2 regions of the Alteromonas sp. KS69 genome follow, and region 1 is predicted to be linked to the other one. Evidence: predicted binding sites of a transcription regulator. Region 1 holds the regulator's gene; the other holds the start of a gene.
The links. Region 1 encodes FliA, which starts transcription of late flagellar genes. Its sites were predicted from a motif close to CTAAAGNTNNNNNNNNNNNNGCCGATA; they were not measured.

Region 1 (9,764 bases):
TACCGATTAATCCCCTTAGTAGATAAGTCTCAGGGCGGAGAACTGCTCACTCGTATCAAAGGGGTGCGTAAGAAGTTATCTCAAGAGTTAGGCTTTCTTATTCCACCGGTGCACATTCGCGATAATTTAGATTTAGAACCTAATTTATACACCATTGCGATGTTGGGCGTAACTATTGGCGATGCGCAAATAAGTCACGATGAAGAACTTGCGATTAATCCGGGTCAAGTATTTGGCAAGCTGGAAGGCCGTGCAACCAAAGACCCTGCCTTTGGCTTAGATGCGGTATGGATAAAACCGAATAAGCGTGAGCATGCGCAAACACTGGGTTATACCGTGGTTGATGCTGCTACTGTGGTTGCTACTCATTTAAGTCAATTGCTGACTAACAACGCCTACCAACTACTTGGACATGAAGAAGCGCAGCAGCTTCTAGATATGCTAGCTAAGCAGCATCCTAAACTAGTTGAAGGGTTAGTGCCTGATATTCTGCCGTTAAGCACCATTGTTAAAGTGCTGCAAACCTTGCTGTTTGAAGGAGTGCCTATTCGTGACATGCGTACCATTGTACAAACCTTGAGCGAATACGGCCCGCGTAGCCAAGACCCAGATGTACTAGTGTCTGCGGTACGTATTGCGCTTAAACGCCTAATCACCCAAGAAATTACCCAAGGTGCGAAAGAGATACCCGTCATAACCTTGGCGCCAGAGTTGGAACAGATGTTGCACCAGTCATTACAAGCAGGTGGCGAAGATGGCGCTGGTATAGAACCAGGACTGGCCGATAAGCTGCAAAAATCATTGCAGCAAGCTAGTCAGCAACAAGAATTAGAAGGTGAGCCTGCAGTACTTCTCACTTCCGGTATGTTGCGCCCCGTACTATCTCGCTTCTTAAAGTATTCGGTCGCGGGTTTACATGTACTTTCCTATCAGGAAGTACCCGACGATAAGCAGATAAAAATAGTCAGTTCGGTCGGTCAATAATCTGACACTGGGTGATTGGAGAGTTTTCAATGAAAATCAGACGTTTCTTTGGCAAAGATATGCGAGAAGCTTTAAGCCAAGTTAAAGCGGAATTGGGCAGCGATGCCGTTATCATGTCAAACCGAAAGCTTGCTGACGGTATCGAATTGGTCGCCGCTTACGATAAAGAACCGGAAGCCAAACTGTCGATTAAAAAGCCAGCGCCTAGTGCAGCAGGGCGAGCGAAAGCGGCTGTTCCAAGTCTTAGCGAAATCATCGGTGATGATGGCCCAGATAGCTTAAAAGCGCTGTTGGAAAAACAACATGGTGGCAGTATTCAAAGCCCAGCTTCAGCACCTAGTGCTAACGCTCAGCATGCCAATAAAATTGCATCACACTTAGACTTTTCAGAAGCCTTTATCGACGATGTAGAAGCCAGTCAAGTCGCCTCAGAATTCCCAAGCCATCAAGCGTCAAGTCTTAATGAAAGCATTGATAACAGCAGTGCTCCTCAGTCTGACGAATTATCTCAAATTAAAGAAGAGTTGGCGTCACTACGAAATGTGCTTCAATACCAAGTTGCTGATTTGATGGAAGCAAAAAGTCGTCGTCAGCAGCCTGTACATCATTATTTAATTCAGCGTTTAACCGACATGGGGTTAAGCCAATCATTGGCAGAGCAACTGATTAGTTATACGCCGTCGCATTACAACGAGCGTGACGCTTGGGTATATCTTTTAAACCTATTGGCTAATCGCATTAATGTGACAGGTAACGATATACTTACGCAAAAGGGCGCAGTAGCGTTAGTGGGTCCTACCGGAACAGGTAAAACCACTACAGTTGCTAAATTAGCTGCTCGTTACGCACAGAAATACGGCGCCGACTCCGTTGCCATGATTACGATTGATACCTATCGTATTGCAGCGTTTGAGCAATTAGCCACATATGGAAAAATTATTGGCTGCACAGTGCGTAAAGCACAAAGTAGTGAAGAATTATCAGATTTATTGTTTCAATTACGCCATAAGAGACTAGTGTTAATTGATACGGCAGGCTTTAGTCAACGAGATAGTCGATTAATTAAACAGATAAATCAATTTGATAACGGTCAAATGCAGCCAGTGAAAAAATACCTAGTAGCGCAAGCGAATACCCAATATGCTGCATTACAACGTATTATAGATGCGTACGAAGGGGTGGAACTTAGCGGTTGTATCTTTACAAAGCTTGATGAGTGCTACTCTCTAGGCGAAGTGCTTAGCGCAGCGGTGGAGTACCAGTTACCTGTCAGTTATGTAACAGATGGACAGAAAGTTCCTGAAGACATTAAGATTGCAGAAGCAAAATCTTTAGTATCTGCTGCTGCAAAGCTTTATAAAAAGTACGGTTTGAATCATACTACTAGTAACAATGTGGTTAAAACAGCACGAGCAGTATGATTGATGATCAAGCGAGTAGCTTACGAAAAATGAAGCAATCACGATTAATCAAAGTTATCGCCGTCACCGGAGGTAAAGGTGGCGTTGGTAAAACAAATATTACGCTAAACACAGCTATTGCTATGGCAAAGCAGGGAAAGCGGGTAATGGTATTGGATGCAGACTTAGGTCTGGCCAATGTGGATGTAATGCTAGGATTGCGAGTAGAGAAAAACCTCTCCCACGTATTATCTGGTGAGTGTACCTTGGACGATGTTCTCGTTACGGGTCCTCACGGTATAAAAATAGCACCAGCCACATCAGGTTCTCAATCAATGGCAGAGCTATCACCAACGCAGCATGCAGGACTCATAAGAGCATTCAGCGAGTTGCGCACGCCCATTGATGTGCTTATTGTGGATACCGCAGCGGGTATTTCCGATATGGTGCTAAGCTTCTCCAAAGCCTCCCAAGATATTATGGTGGTAGTGTGTGATGAGCCCACTTCACTTACCGATGCCTATGCATTAATTAAAATTCTTAACCGAGAACACGGTGTCTTTCGCTTTAAAGTGGTCGCTAACATGGTCCGCGATGTTAGAGAAGGTCAGGAACTTTTCAGCAAATTATCTAAAGTAACAGGGCGATTCTTAGATGTTGCGCTAGAATTGGTAGCAATAGTTCCTTTTGACGAGAACATACGCCGAGCAGTACGTAAGCAAACGTCAATTGTAGATGCTTATCCAAGTTCTCCGGCAGCAGTGGCGATTAGCCAGCTAGCAGCCAAAGCAGGATCATGGCCTATACCTGCGCAACCGGGTGGCCATTTAGAATTTTTTATTGAGCAACTAATAGCAGATAAAGCAGTAGGAAGTCAGCGTTGAATAGCAAAGCAGCCGCTTATCAACAGCAAACAGACAAGTCACAATTAGTTGAGCGTCACGCTTCGCTAGTGAAGCGGATAGCACACCACTTAATGGCGAGACTACCAGCCAGTGTTCTTGTCGATGATTTAATCCAGTCAGGTATGATTGGACTGCTAGAAGCTGCACGAAACTTTGACGGTTCCAAAGGGGCAAGTTTCGAAACCTTTGCAGGTATTCGTATTCGTGGCGCCATGCTTGATGAAATAAGAAAAGGTGATTGGACTCCTCGTTCCGTTCATAAAAACGGTAGGGCAATCACAGAAGCCATCTCTCAAGTTGAAGGTGAAACAGGCCGAGACGCGCGAGATGTAGATATTGCAGCTAAAATGAATGTTAGCATGCAAGATTATCATCAAATGCTGAACGAAGTGAATGCCGGAAAATTGGTGGGGATTGAAGACCTTGGGGTTTCTGAAGATGTCATTTCTACAGAAAAAAACCGAGGCAGCGACGCACCGTTAGAAGATTTGATGCAAGGGGCTTTCCAAAAAGCGCTAGCACATGCTATTACTACATTACCCGAACGGGAAGCGATTGTACTTTCTTTATACTATGATGAAGAACTGAATCTTAGAGAAATAGGCGAAGTTCTTGATGTTAGTGAATCGCGAGTAAGTCAAATTCATAGTCAGGCCATGTTAAAACTCAAATCACGAATGAAATCGTGGCAAGTTGACGAAGAATAGAAATTAATAACAATTAACCCCTCATTGGAGGCTATTTTGGATAAAAGTATGAAAATTCTCGTGGTTGACGATTTTTCTACCATGAGACGTATCATAAAGAACCTGCTAAAAGATTTGGGTTTTGCCAATATCCAGGAAGCGGACGACGGTAACACCGCGCTGCCTATGCTACAACAAGGTGATTTTGACTTTGTTGTAACAGATTGGAATATGCCAGGTATGCAAGGTATCGACTTATTACGCGCTATACGTGCCGACGATAAGTTGAAACACCTACCGGTTCTTATGGTGACAGCAGAAGCGAAGAAAGAACAAATCGTTGCCGCAGCGCAAGCTGGTGTGAATGGTTATGTTGTTAAACCTTTCACTGCCGCTACGTTGAAAGAAAAATTAGATAAAATCTTCGAACGTTTAGGTTGATCCAGACGCTCACCAGAGAAATGAGGTTTACTGGATGTCGACAAATGAAAGTGTCTCCATAACGCTCGAAGAAGCCAAAAAATTGGTAGCGTATCTTGAAGAGGGCGATAACGCATCAGCGAACGCTGTCTTAGAAGCTGTTTCGATGAAAGAGTCCATTGAGCTCTTTGCTGAAGTGGGTAAATTAACGCGTCAACTTCATGACTCGTTGAATAACTTCCAAATCGATGAACGTATTAAAAATTTAACCGTTGATGACATTCCTGATGCGCAAACGCGACTGATGTACGTTATCGAAGAAACGGAAAAAGCTGCCAATACCACCATGGACGCAGTTGAAGAGAGTATGCCAATTGCTGAAGTGCTCTCTACCCGTATCGAAAAAATTATGCCGGAATGGAAGAAACTGATGAATCGTCAACTTGAGTTGGGCGAATTCAAAGTTTTATGTGCAGATTTAGACGAATTGCTAAAAGACGGATCGAAACAATCAGCTAAGCTTACATCATTGCTTACCGAAGTGTTAATGGCACAAGGTTATCAAGATCTTACCGGTCAAGTTATTCGCAGAGTGATTGAACTCGTAAAAGAAGTGGAAGATAGCTTAGTTAATATGCTGACGATGTTCGGTGAACCCGAACAGGCGGAGCAAGACAAGCCATTGGAAGCGAAAGTCGAAAAAGTTAACAAGATCGATAGTGTCGAAGCCGAAGGTCCAATTATTGATGCAGACCAACGCGATGATGTGGTATCTGGCCAAGATGACGTAGATGATCTTTTGTCTAGCTTAGGTTTTTAGGGGAGCGGGCGCATGGCGTTTGATGTTGACGAGGATATATTACAGGACTTTCTAGTTGAAGCTGGGGAGATCCTTGAACAATTACAAGAACAGCTCGTTGATCTGGAAAATAATCCTGAAGATGCAGATTTACTGAATGCTATCTTCCGTGGTTACCATACCGTAAAAGGTGGCGCCGGCTTTTTGTCGCTTACCGAATTAGTTGAAATTTGCCATGGTGCAGAAAACGTTTTCGATGTAATGCGAAACGGACAACGTACTCTTACGCCTGAATTAATGGATACCATTCTTCAGGCCACCGATGTAGTAGTCGATATGTTTGAGCGTGTTAAAGCGCAAGAACCACTAATTCCTGCAGACGCAAAGTTAGTTGATTTGCTGCATAAGTTAAGCACCCCAGAAACCCCAGACGAAAACATCTTTGGTGACAGTAGTGAAGCGGCTGAAGTCCCCGCTGCCGAAGAAGAATTCGCGTTAGAAGAAGCGCCTGTACCTGAAGCGCCTGCCGCAAGTAGCGATGGCGGCATCGACGAGATTTCTGAAGATGAATTTGAAGCCTTGCTGGATGAACTTCATGGTTCAAATGCCCCAGGTAAATCTGCGAAAGCAGAACCAAAAGCGGCAGCCCCCGCGGTTGGTGGTTCAGGTGATGATATTACCGACGATGAATTTGAAGCACTGCTAGACGAATTGCACGGTAAAGGTAAATTCAAAGAAGAAGAACCAGCGCCTGTAGCTGCGTCGAAAGCGGCAGCGCCTAGCGGTGAAGAAATTACCGACGATGAATTTGAAGCATTGCTTGACCAATTACATGGTTCAGGACAAGGCCCTACAGCGCAAGGTGCTGAACCAGCAGCAAATACGCCGCCCGTAGATAAAAAGGCGACAGAAGCAATTCAGAAAGCCAAGGCAGAGCAATCTGCCGCTAGTACGCCGGCTAAATCAACGCCTGCCGCAAAAGCGCCAGCGCCTAGTCCAGCAGCTAAAAAAGCGTCAGAGCCCGCTAAACCAGCGGCTAAGAAAGACGACAAAAAAGCAACCCCAGCACCTCCTCAAGCAGAAACTACAGTTCGTGTTGATACCAAGCGCCTAGACCAAATTATGAATATGGTTGGCGAGTTAGTATTAGTACGAAATCGTTTGCTGAGTTTAGGAATAACCAATGCCGACGAAAGTATGTCGAAGGCAATTGCTAACCTAGATGTGGTGACGGGTGATTTGCAGGGTGCGGTTATGAAAACCCGTATGCAGCCAATTAAGAAAGTGTTTGGCCGCTTCCCTCGCGTTGTTCGAGACTTAGCACGTAGTTTGAAAAAAGAAATTACCTTGGAATTGGAAGGTGAAGAGACAGATTTAGATAAAAACTTGGTAGAAGCATTGGCTGATCCCTTAGTTCACTTAGTAAGAAACTCAGTGGATCATGGTATTGAAATGCCTGATGACCGTGCTGCTACAGGTAAAACCCGAATGGGGACCGTGAGATTATCGGCTTCTCAGGAAGGTGACCATATCTTACTTACCATTGAAGATGATGGTAAGGGGATGGATGCTGAAAAACTGAAAGAGATTGCTATAAGCCGAGGTGTTTTAGACGCCGATGCGGCTGCGCGTATGTCTGATGTTGAAGCGTTCAATCTTATTTTTGCACCTGGTTTCTCAACGAAAACTGAGATTAGTGATATCTCGGGCCGTGGTGTAGGCATGGATGTGGTTAAAACAAAAATTAACCAGCTTAACGGTACTATTAATATTGATTCCCAGCTTGGGAAAGGTACTCGACTCGATATTAAAGTCCCACTCACGCTTGCAATATTACCGACCCTAATGATTGTGGTTGGGAAACAAACGTTCGCGTTACCGTTAGGTGCGGTCAACGAAATTATCAATATGGACATCAAGAAAACCAATACGGTTGATGGCCAATTAACCATGATAGTTCGTTCTAAAGCGATACCACTGTTCTTCCTCGGAGAATGGTTGATCCGCGGACCTAAAAATATAAGCAAAGAAAAAGGTCACGTCGTCGTGGTTCAAATAGGCACCCAGCAAGTTGGATTTGTTGTTGATGCGCTAATAGGCCAAGAAGAAGTGGTGATAAAACCATTAGATGCCTTATTACAAGGAACGCCAGGTATGGCGGGAGCAACTATCACATCCGACGGTGGAATTGCACTCATCTTAGATGTTCCTAGCTTACTGAAGCGTTATGCTAAAAAGCCCTTAAAGTAAAACGGCGTAACAAATAGGAAATTAACATCCATGGTCTTTAAAGTCCTGGTCGTGGACGATTCTACTTTTTATCGTCGTCGAGTTCGCGAGATTCTCGACGATGACAGAGAGCTTGAAGTTATTGGTGAAGCTCGTAACGGGCAAGATGCACTAGATAAAATAGATACACTGCTACCTGATGTAGTCACAATGGATGTGGAAATGCCGATAATGGATGGCATTTCAGCGGTAAAAGCCATTATGGAAAAACGGCCCGTGCCTATTTTGATGTTTTCGTCGCTTACGCACCATGGTGCACAAGCGACCCTAGATGCGTTAGAAGCCGGAGCATTAGATTTTCTACCAAAGAAATTCGAAGATATCGCCCAAGACCGTAAAGACGCAGCACGACTGCTGTGTACAAAAGTAAGATTGATTGCACGGCGTGGTGTCGGTATAAAACGCCCTGTATTAAAGCGTATTGAAAGTAGGAAGTTTCCTGATAACGCGCCGAAACCAGCGTTTTTCAAGAGTTCTAATCTACTTAGCGGAAGGAAAGATGCCACGAGGCAGCCCACCGTTTCCTCGATTAAGGCTTCTGGTAAAAGGTATAAGTGTTTAGCAATTGGAGCATCTACGGGTGGACCAGTGGCATTGCAGAAGATACTGGTAGCACTGCCATCAGACTTTCCTTATCCAATTGTGTTGGTGCAACATATGCCAGGCACTTTTACTAACGCATTCGCACAGCGACTTAATTCACATTGCGATATTGCGGTTAAAGAAGCTGAACATGGTGACATATTGAAACCAGGTTGCGCTTATTTAGCGCCCGGCGGTAAACAAATGTTGATAGAGAGTTCAGGCTCTCATAAGAAAGTAGTAATTACCGACGCTAACCCGTCTGATAAAATAAACTATAAGCCGAGTGTTGATTTAACCTTCGGTTCGCTGGCCAAAGCTTATGGTGGCGATTTATTGGGTATTATATTAACTGGTATGGGTGCAGATGGGCGAGAAGGTTGCCGGTTGATGAAAGACAACGGTGCCACTATTTGGGCGCAAGATCAGGATTCATGTGTTGTTTATGGCATGCCTCAAGCGGTAGCTGTTGCAAACATATCGGTTAACAGTATTGATATAGATGATATGAGCAGCTGTATCTTAACCGAAATGACATAGCCTAAGCGCAGCGATAGTATTGCCTGTGAGTGAATGACAACCCAAGTAAATATAAGCTGGGAATTAAAACGATGAAGGTGTGGACAGTTGCAAACCAGAAAGGCGGAGTTGGTAAAACAACAACAACAGTAACCTTAGGTGGTTTGTTAGCTCAACGCGGGAAGCGGGTATTGATGGTCGACACCGATCCCCACGCCTCATTGAGTTACTATTTTGGCATAGACGCAGAGTTACTCAGTCAATCTGTCTACGACATTTTTATTAAGTCTTCTGAAATTACTGCCGATATGGTCATGGACTGTTTGTGTCCAACTAAGCTAGATAATTTGTACGTTTTGCCCGCTACCATGGCGCTAGCCACATTAGACAGAACAATGGGTAGCGAGCAAGGAATGGGCTTAGTGCTAAAAAAAGCGCTGGCCAAAGTAGAGAAAGAATTTGATGTGGTCATTATTGATTGTCCGCCAGTACTTGGTGTACTTATGGTCAACGCATTGGCAGCATGCAATAAAGTGATAGTGCCGACACAAACAGAGTATTTGGCGCTGAAAGGCTTAGACAGAATGATACGCACTATGGAAATAATGGGGCGCTCTCTTCAAAAGTCTTTTGACACTGTGATTATTCCTACTATGTTCGACAAACGCACTAACGCGGCGCTTGAATCTAGAAAGCGTTTAATGAGCGATTATGGAGAGCGGGTTTGGCAAGGTGTAATTCCCGTAGATACGCATTTTAGAGATGCGAGTTTAGTACAGTTGCCAATTTCCGCAGCATACCCGAAAACCCGAGGGGTAACGGCTTATAGCAAGTTACTTGAGGTTTTGGAGAAGTAAAGTTAGATGAGCAATCAAGGACCTTTTGCACGGGAAGACGTTGTAGAGGCTTATCTCGATAGCCTATTAAAAGAGCCAGATGATCCGGCAGACGTGACTGCGCGAACGGCAAAATTGCTTGAGCAAGCGGTGCAAACGTTAGCCGAAGAAGCCACATTTGATGAAGCACCTACCACTGAACAAGTAGTGGTTGAAGAAGCCATTATTGAAGCAGTGTCATCTAGCACAGGCAAAGATGTCGAAGAAACTACGCAATACGAAAAAAGCGACTACAATGAAATAGATAATGAGACTGCTGAATCAGTCGATGCCTCTTCAGAAGA
Region 2 (9,764 bases), on a different contig from region 1:
GTTACTTGCAGCAACTTCCATTAGACAGGCTTAAAGTAGATCGCTCGTTTATTCGTGATATTGAGCCCGGTAAAAGCGCTGTGCTTGCTGAGACTATTGTTACCTTAGGAAACAAACTAGGGCTACTCACTATTGCTGAAGGGATTGAAACCAAAGAGCAAGCTGAGTATATGATTGAATTAGGATGTAATGAAGCGCAAGGCTTCTTTTATGCTAAACCCATGCCATTTAATGAATTGATGGATTACCTCGTGTCCCAAAAAGACGTGAACTAACGTTTCACTCAAGTAGTGGTGTTAAGCGCTCTACCACGTGGGGTAAATATTCAGTTTCAAACCAAGGATGCTGTGCAAGCCAGCGGTTGTTTCTACCAGACGGGTGGGGCAGCACAGCAAACTTCTCGTCACAATTGTTCTTTATAGCGTCTGTTAATGTTCGGTACTTAGGTAAGTAGTATTGCTGAGCATATCTACCGACAAGTAGAATTAATTCTGGTTGAATGGCGTGTAACATCTTCTCGTGCCAAGTGGGCGCGCATTCTTTTCTAGGCGGCGCATCGGCCCCATTTTTGTAGCCTGGAAAGCAAAACCCCATAGGCATAATGGCTAATTTGTTTTCATCATAAAACGTTGTAGTATCGATGTGTAACCACTGCCTTAGCCTTTCACCACTTTTATCGCTGAAGGCTTTTGTGTTTTGATGTGCGATCAGGCCGGGCGCTTGACCAATTAGCACAACTTTTGCCTGTGGCCCAATTGAGAAAATTGGGTTCACGCCATAGGGAAGGTGTTCAATACACAATGAACACTGTTTCGCCTCTTTTACTAAATCCTCAAAAATAATTGGCAAATTTCTCATAATATTTCACTTTGTAATATTGCTGTCATATTTACGTGATCCGATTTGACATTAAAACGTATATACATTATTATTGGATCATCGCAGTAATGAACTGCTGAACAGGAGAAAAACCATGCGTAAAGTAGTACTAGGATTAACCTTAATGTCCGTCTTTGGTATTGCGCATGCGGGCTCTGGCGAAAACCAGCTTTTCGATTGTATGGACGCAAAATCGTTCGAATTGAATAATGAATGTATAGCTGAGAACATCAACAACAACATTCATTTCCGTGATGCACAAACTGATTTGGTCAACGTTGCCAGCGAAAGTCTTGGAGACTACGCAATTGCAACAATGACATTCGACCAAGAAAAGATGCAGATCGATATCGTAGCACATAGAGATGCGCTTTCAGCGCTAAATACTCTGGCTGCAAACCGAGATTAATCGCACTAAAAAAAACCGGCATCAAGTGCCGGTTTTTTTGTGCCCAAATTTCCTTAAAATATCCTATTTAGTCCATTTATTGCTGCTACGCGATAAGCTTCGGCCATGGTGGGATAATTAAAGGTTGTATTAACAAAGTAGTCGATGGTATTTCCTTCGCCTTTTTGCTGCATAATCGCCTGCCCAATGTGCACAATTTCAGATGCACGTTCTCCAAAACAATGAATACCTAAAACTTTCTTCGTTTCTCTGTGAAACAGAATTTTTAAGCTACCCACCTGTGTTGACGCAATCTGCGCACGAGCCAAATGCTTAAACTGGGCTCTACCCACTTCGTAAGGCACTTTTGCGGCGGTAAGCTCTTGTTCTGTTTTACCCACCGAACTAATCTCTGGAATGGTATAAATGCCAGTGGGAATGTCAGCCACTAATGCGGTGTGTGTGGTTGCCCCTAACATGGCTTCAGCGGCAAATCGGCCCTGATTGTATGCGGCAGACGCCAAGCTTGGGTATCCGATAACATCCCCTACAGCGAAAACGTTATCTACTTGGGTTTGGTATTTCTCATTCACACTGAGTTGCCCGCGATTATCTGCTTTTAAGCCAATGGCTTCTAAACCCAGCATGTCAGTGTTACCGGTACGACCGTTGGCAAATAACAAGCAATCAGCTTTCATTCGTTTACCAGACTCTAAGTTCAACACTACGCTGTCTTCTTTACCTTCCACCGACTTATAAGTTTCGTTATGCCTAATAAGTACGCCGTTGTTCCAAAGGTGGTAACTTAGCGCATCTGAAATTTCGGTATCAAGGAAAGACAGAAGTCTGTCTCGCATATTCACGAGGTCAACTTTTACGCCCATGCCGCGAAAGATACTGGCATATTCCGATCCAATAACCCCAGCGCCGTAAATAATGATGGATTTAGGGTCGTGATCAAGAGATAAAATCGTGTCGGAGTTATAAATACGAGGGTGACCAAAATCGATATCGGGTGGCGTGTAAGGGCGAGAGCCAGTAGCGATTGCAATCTGTGCTGCTGTTAAAATATCTTTCGAACCATCATCACGGACAATTTGTAAGGTGTTGGCATCAAGGAAACTGGCTTCACCATGATACAAGTTAACGCGGTTTCTATCATAAAATGACGATCTAAGACGAGTCTGACTTTTTACGACCCCACTGGCATGACGCATTATTTCTGCAAATGTGAGGCTTCTGCTTACATGGTTATCAGCAAAAAGGGGAGAGCTATTATATTCAATTAAGCGGCTTACTGAATGCCTTAACGCTTTAGATGGAATAGTGCCCCAATGCGTACACCCACCTCCCACGGCTTCGTACCTTTCTATTACGGCGACTTTTTTGCCAGCTTTAGCCAATTGCATGGCTACACCTTCGCCTCCAGGTCCTGTACCTATAACAATGGCATCGTATTGGTAAGAAGGGGTTGCTGGTTTATCTTTTTGCTTTGTCGCCATAACTACATCCTATTTTTGAGTGGCCGCGCTTGTCGTAAAATAACAATGACTAATATTCTACGTTACTGGGTTTGTAACTCTAACTCTAGTGCTAATCGCCAAATAAACAAAACCCACATGAGCAAAGCGCATGTGGGTTTTTAAAATAGTATAGAGGGTGTGGACCTTTACTGTACATCAAATGTCAGTAGTCCCTAAGCTGGAGCCAACAATTTATGCGGCTTGAAGCGATAGACTCTGTAACTGAAGCCACTTTTCTTTTTGTACAGCGAACGCATGCTTAAGCTCTTTATACTTATAGGTAAGCTCTAAGCCTTCTATGGTACGTTTGAGTGATTTTTGTTTTACTTTCATCAAACGCTTTTTCGCCGCGTAGTAATCAGACATACGTTGCATAAGTAGCTCATACTCTTGCTCAATGGTGTGCATGAGCTCTTCTGCATTCGGTAATACAGAGACCTGTTCGCTAGCACGTTGCAGTTGCATCGCCGCTCTCGCTTTTTCAATACGCTCTTCAGGTACACGACGCAGGTTGTGCGTAAGCCCCACGTAAGAAAGCCCGCGGATTAACCATTTTGTTGGATCAAACTGATACCAACGAATACCGTTACGATAGTCGTATTCAAAAATATGGTGGTAGTTATGATAACCCTCGCCGAAAGTGAAGAATGCTAGTACACCGTTATCTCTGGCCGTATTTGCATCAGTATACGGCTGGTTTCCCCAGAAGTGCGCGAGGGAATTAATGAAGAAAGTAACATGGTGAACAAGTACTAAGCGTAGTACACCAGCCACTAAAATCATGCCTAGGATGTCGCCATTTAACCAGCCCAAAAAGCCAGTAACGCCAAAGTTAGCAGCAAGAACGATTGGCAGGTAGTAGTTGTGTTGCCACATAACCACTTTATCTTTCTGCAAGTCTTTACAGTTTCTGTAGTCGTCATATCGCTTTTCTTGATACTCGCGAAGCATCCAACCAATGTGTGCAAACCACAAACCGCGCTTTGCTGAATAAGGGTCTTTGTCGTTGTCATCTACGTGACGGTGGTGAATTCTATGATCTGAGCTCCAGTGCAAAATACTATTTTGCAATGCCATTGCGCCGCCGATGGCAAGTATTACGCGCACGACAATATTCGCATCATAGGTTTTATGTGACCAAAGACGATGGTAACCGGCAGTAATTGACATACCAGTGAAATAAAATAAGAAGATCGCAGTGCCTATTTCGGCCCAATCAATTCCATGATTGATAACCCATACAGGTACGCCAATAAAGGCGATGGCGCCGGTAATTATGAACACTAAGACATTCGTCAGGATAAGAGGTGGTTTTTTCATTTTCTACAACTCAGCTTACAACTGTGCGCTAATTTATCGTTTTATTGCTCATCAGGCAAGCAGAATGGACAGAAGTTCTGCTTACGTGTGTAAACTTTAATTATAGTAAGCTTCAAGAAATTGCCTACTACACTTTATGCTTAGGGAGCCTTATCGCTGTTTATAAAGGAAATTATTGAATTACTAATATCGGTAGCCGCTTCAAGTTGGGGACTGTGACCCATATCTGGCAGTCTTACAGTATTTTGCTTCGTGAGGATTGCGTCATAACAATTGCTTCATATTGTTGAACTCTACCTGGTGCAAGTTAGTTTAATTGTCCACTTCATTCATCTTGTGAACTACCTACTGCTTGGCGAATGTCATGCATTGCTTTATCAATAGGGGCTACTTTATGCAGGGTAAGGTTTTGTCGAATGACATCTTCTATAACGAATAACCTATCTTGGCCCCATACCTGAATATCTTTATATCTGAAAACGGGCACACCCCAGCTGCCGTTTTGGTAAATGTCTGATTGGTTTGCAGTGACCTCATTTTTCCAGTCAGTATTGGCTAAGTGTCGCTTTGCCTCCTGCCAAGATAGCCCAGCGTCTTCTACTATTTTTTCCATTCCGCTGTCTGTATCTGCTCTAACACCGTGTGCATTTACCGACTTCGCAAACGAGAGTAAATAATCTAGGTATTTATTATTCGCCCGAGCATAGGCTAGCAACGCATAGCATCGCTCTACACCTTCACCTAACGGATCAGCTAGAAACCCATAATTAATCCCCAGTTTCTGTGCCTCGCGTTTTGTGTCTAGAAAAATATAAATGGCTTTTTTAGGGGGAACATATAACCCACGCATCATCATCGGCAATACAGGTTTTACTTCAATGGGGATGCCATAGTGTGTGGTTAGTTTTACGGCCTGCAGCAACGCAATATAAGAGTAGGGGCTACGGGCAGACCAAAACAGGGTTAAAGGTTCGGCGCACTTTTTCGTATCTATCGAAAAATTGAGAGGCTGTAATAGCGAAGCATAGGTTTTATCAAATTCGATTTGAGGGTTGGGTTGTATGCCATAGCCTTCATCAATAAGTCGACGTTCTAAGTGATCAAGCCTATCTACACCCCAATACCATTCACCATCGTAAAAAATCGTGGCGGGCAGATAGTGACCATTCGAGGAAAGCTGATGTAGGTGTGCTTCAAAGCGTTTTTCTAATGCCGCCTCATCAATACTAGACGAGGCATCAATATGATCACCTTTCCAATAGGCAAGTAGCAATTCAGCAATGCCTGTCCATGAAGCGCCTTCATCTATTTTTTGCTGAACGGCACAGGACGCAGTAAAAACTGAGCGAGCTTCGTGGGTAATCTCAGTAGCAGAGCACGGAAAATGAAGATGGTAAACGTTGGCTAAATGCATCGCATCATTAATTGAATGCTTATTCCACATAGTTAATTCAGGAAACATCACGGGATCTGAATTGATAATGACGCGAGCTGTAATGGCTACGCGATACTTTTTTTCGAGTGTCGGTAATGCTTGAACAAGTAGGAATGAGTAGGGGTCATCTACTTTTATGAAAATTTCTAATTTAGGTACACCACGCTTAAAAAAGCGTGCACAAGTATAATAGCGGCGTTTAATACTTAGTAGCGTGTTACTCGAAATGAACCGTAGCACGTAGGGCTGAATACTTTTTTTCATTATTGGGTCAGCTATTTTTGTTCATGTAGGCCGATAGTCCTATAACCCCATAGTCCATCATTCCCACAGGAAATAATGAGATAAATTAATTCTGGCTATTCACTCTGATAAAGTCCCAGTAATGCCTTACAGGAGAATAGCGGCTACATAGTTAACAACTTGTTAAGAATAAAATGTACAGTAACAACAGTTACTATAAAACGCTATGGAGATAATAATGAGTAAGTGCTAATAGCGTTTATGCCTAGAGCCGAATTAATTTAAGCTTCTCCCCATAGGCACTCATGCGATAGACTAGTGAAGACTAACAAACTGGTACTATTGTGACTCGTCAGGAACAAAAGCTTAAAACCCGCCAAAATATCATTCATGCGGCATTCCTATTACTGGATGAAAATCGCAGTTTGTCTGCTATTAGTTTACGTGAAGTTGCTCGAGAAGCAGGCATTGCGCCAACGTCCTTCTACCGACACTTTAAAGACATGGATGAATTAGGGCTCACGCTGGTGGATGAAGCTGGGTTAGCTCTTCGCCAGTTAATGCGCCAGGCTCGCCGTAGAATTGCTTCAGGTGGCGGCGTAATTCACACGTCAGTTGAAACTTTTATGGAGTTCATTTCTGCAAACAAGAATGTATTTAGATTATTGTTGCGGGAACATACAGGCACATCAGCGGCATACCGAATGGCGGTTTTTCGCGAAATTCAACATTTTATTGAAGAGCTAACCGATTACATCATCGAGCAACAAGGCGTGGAGTACAATATTGCGCAGCTCCAAGCTGATGCGATGGTTAGATTGGTATTCAGTGCTGGTGCAGAAGCGTTAGAAGCTGATACAAAGTTGAAGATAGAAATTGGCGAAAGGGTTAAAGCCCAATTACGTTTCGTGCAATTGGGCGCAATGTCGAAGCTTGCATCACAGACATCTTCCGACGCATCTTAAGCGTTAAAATCTAAAGTTGCTGCAAATCCATTTGCAAAATATAGCTCGTTACTTTTTAGTAAGTAACACACCCGCTTCTATATGATGGGTGAATGGAAATTGATCGAACAGTGCCGCATTTGCTATTTCGTGAGTTTCACAAAGCAGGCTTAAGTTTTCAGCTAAGGTTTCAGGGTTACAAGAGATATAGATAATATTATCGTACCCTTGAATCATTTTTAATGAATCTACGTCTAACCCTGCTCGAGGTGGGTCGACCAATACAGTAGTAAAATTGTATTCAGTTAAGTTGATACCTTCTAAACGAGAGAAGGTTCTTTCCCCATTCATTGCTTCAGTAAACTCTTCTGCAGAAAGCCTAACAATTTTCACGTTATCTAAGTGGTTTGCCGCAATATTGTATTGCGCCGCTTGTACCGAAGGCTTTGCTATTTCGGTTCCTATCACGTTGTCAAAATGAACTGCCAATGGCATTGAGAAGTTCCCTGCACCACAATACATTTCGAGTAAATCGCCAGTTAGGGGAGCAGAGCATTCAAGTGACCACTCAATCATGCTGCAATTCACTTCTGCATTAGGTTGAGTAAAGCTGTTTTCGATATGTTTGAATTCGAATTCACGGCCATTAATAGGTAGACGTTCTATAATAAAATCGTTACCCACAATGCGTTTTTGCTTTCTAGCCCGCCCAATAATACTCACAGCCGTAAATTGGGTAGCTAAAAAGGTGCGAAGTAGTTCAGCTTGTGCTTCCCATTCGTCATCTAGTGGCTTGTGATACAGCAAGCTAATAACCAATTCACCGGATAATCCAGTTAGATAATCAATTTGAAACAATTTTTTGCGCAGCAGCTCGTTTGGCTTTAAATAATCAATTAATTGCTGCATTGCCTTGTTAATGGTTTCACTAGCCGGTGGAAATGTATCTACGCGGTACTTCTCTTTAGAACCTTGATCGAACATGATGTGATAAAGATCGTCACCGTCGTGCCATACACGAAACTCAGCCCGCATACGGTAGTTTTCAGGTTTAGACGGATACACCGACAGACTCGGTACGTTAAACGGCGTAAGAAGAGTACCTAACCGATCCACTTTCTCATCGAGTTGAGCTTGATAGTCTTTTGCAGTGGTGGTTGTCATGTGGTTCTCCGAACATCATTTAAATAAGGCTGCGAATTGTAGTGCCTTATATTATATGTGCAACGGATAAAACTCACAGAAGCAAAAATTTCGTATTAAAATTAAACAATACGTGATTGGTGCCGATAACTTGATTGAGGATAGTGAGGATCAAATTATGAACGTGAGTCAAATTAAGGCTTTCATGGGCGACCAGAAAGTGGATGAAAAGGCATCGGTTCACCCGAATGAAGCTATAAAGAAGCAGCTTCAACAGGAAGGCTTACAGCAAGCAGCCGAGTTTACCAAACAGCATTCAGCAACGGTCACCGTGAATAGCACGCAGACCAGTATCGGCTTAAAGGTCTTCAGTGGTAGCTTAAGTCAAAATGTGGTTGTTGATGGTAAGCGCCCTAATGAAAGCAAGCAGTCTGAAGACGGCGAAGAAAATAAAAGCTTATTCGATTTCGAAAAAGTTGCCCGTAATGTACTTGGGTTCGTGACCGGAGTCATTCAAGGTGCCGCTGATGGTGGTGCGGATGACGATACCCTAAAAGGGTTATTTGGTCAGGCCCGTGAAGGCGTAAGTCGTGGCTTCGCTATGGCTGAAAAAGATCTCGAAGGTTTTATGAATGATGAGATTGAAGAAGGTGTTACTCGTAGCCGTGAAATGATAGACGGCGGCATTAACGATTTAGAACAGAATATCTTCAATCCGAATCCAGTGAGTGTGAGCGAGCTTAACGCGGTATCTGCATCTGATGCTAAATCAGGAAGCTTGCTCATTCGAACCAAAGATGGGGATGAAGTAAACCTTAGCTTTGAAAGTATCAGACAGTTTAGTGCTGCTAGTCAGGCTTCGCTATATATACCCGCGAATGACGATGCTGAAGCGTCTAGTTCGAATACAGATTCAGTTGTGGCGCAGCAGTCATCTCAATATGAATACTTTGAGCGAAGTGGCATCAGCTTTTCGTTAAAGGGTGAAATAGACGAAGATGAAATGACAGCTATTGCAAACCTTGTGGGTGAAGCACAAGACTTAGCCGATACCTTTTATAGCGGGGATATGGATAAGGCGTTCGAACAAGCGTTGAATTTAGGTTTCGATGACAAAGAGTTAGTTGGGTATGCGTTGCAGTTAAACCGCACTACACAAACCGAAATGGTCAAGGCTTATGAGAACGTAAAGCACTACAGTGAAGAAGGTGAGGCTGAAAACCAATACGGTAATGTAGTAAGCCCAATAGCACAGTATCTAGAAAAGATGATGTCTACGTTCGAAAATGCCGAGAATACCTTAGGCGCTGGAGATGACTACAATACATTGCTTGCAGGTATTATTAGTGAAATGAAAGATGTACAAATACCTGATTTAGTTTCAGCTATAAATCGTTTCCATACGTTTAACCAAAACTTATTAAACGCGATGCCACAGCAAGCGGCTTCAGAATAGAGTAAAAAAAACCTGGGTCATGCCCAGGTTTTTTAATTTATACTTGTTCTACTTTGTCTTTAGCTGGTCTAACTTTTAATGTTCGCTCTTGGAACACTGAGTCGTTAGTCTTCGCTATTACTGGGTCAAGGTCGCTAGTTATCACTTCAATAAAGCCATAACCTTTTCGCTTGCCAGTTTTTCTATCCTTCATGAGTCGGACAGACTGTACTTCGACAAAACTACCAAAATACTCTTTAACCGCAGATTCGTTTGCACGATACGGTAGATTACCCACATAGAGTGTTTCAGTGGTTGTGCTGCTGGTGGAGGGCGCAGCTGTTTCAGAGGGGGAATTGTTAAGGAGTGAAGCTAGCCACGGGGTTAATATACCGCTTATTAATAAAGACGCTGAAACCGTTAACGGAACGTGCGCTTCTATACTAGCTGATGA

Region 2: C7Y69_RS11510 (DUF5610 domain-containing protein) is a predicted target of FliA. The motif match lies at 7,998-8,024, and genes of this name have one in related genera.

What each region holds. Positions count from the first base shown of each region.
Region 1 covers NZ_PYHU01000005.1:333,049-342,812, reverse strand. The annotation lists gene flhA (flagellar biosynthesis protein FlhA) at 1-984, shown strand, start outside; gene flhF (flagellar biosynthesis protein FlhF) at 1,014-2,405, shown strand; gene C7Y69_RS04845 (MinD/ParA family protein) at 2,402-3,268, shown strand; gene C7Y69_RS04840 (RNA polymerase sigma factor FliA) at 3,265-3,996, shown strand; gene cheY (chemotaxis response regulator CheY) at 4,033-4,416, shown strand; gene C7Y69_RS04830 (protein phosphatase CheZ) at 4,451-5,215, shown strand; gene C7Y69_RS04825 (chemotaxis protein CheA) at 5,228-7,444, shown strand; gene C7Y69_RS04820 (chemotaxis response regulator protein-glutamate methylesterase) at 7,475-8,605, shown strand; gene C7Y69_RS04815 (ParA family protein) at 8,677-9,441, shown strand; gene C7Y69_RS04810 (chemotaxis protein CheW) at 9,448-9,764, shown strand, end outside.
Region 2 covers NZ_PYHU01000015.1:661-10,424, reverse strand. The annotation lists gene C7Y69_RS11550 (EAL domain-containing protein) at 1-275, shown strand, start outside; gene C7Y69_RS11545 (uracil-DNA glycosylase family protein) at 280-858, opposite strand; gene C7Y69_RS11540 (pyridine nucleotide transhydrogenase) at 974-1,288, shown strand; gene sthA (Si-specific NAD(P)(+) transhydrogenase) at 1,342-2,769, opposite strand; gene C7Y69_RS11530 (acyl-CoA desaturase) at 2,983-4,110, opposite strand; gene C7Y69_RS11525 (DsbA family protein) at 4,436-5,809, opposite strand; gene fabR (HTH-type transcriptional repressor FabR) at 6,133-6,753, shown strand; gene trmA (tRNA (uridine(54)-C5)-methyltransferase TrmA) at 6,802-7,896, opposite strand; gene C7Y69_RS11510 (DUF5610 domain-containing protein) at 8,054-9,331, shown strand; gene C7Y69_RS11505 (RNA recognition motif domain-containing protein) at 9,369-9,764, opposite strand, start outside.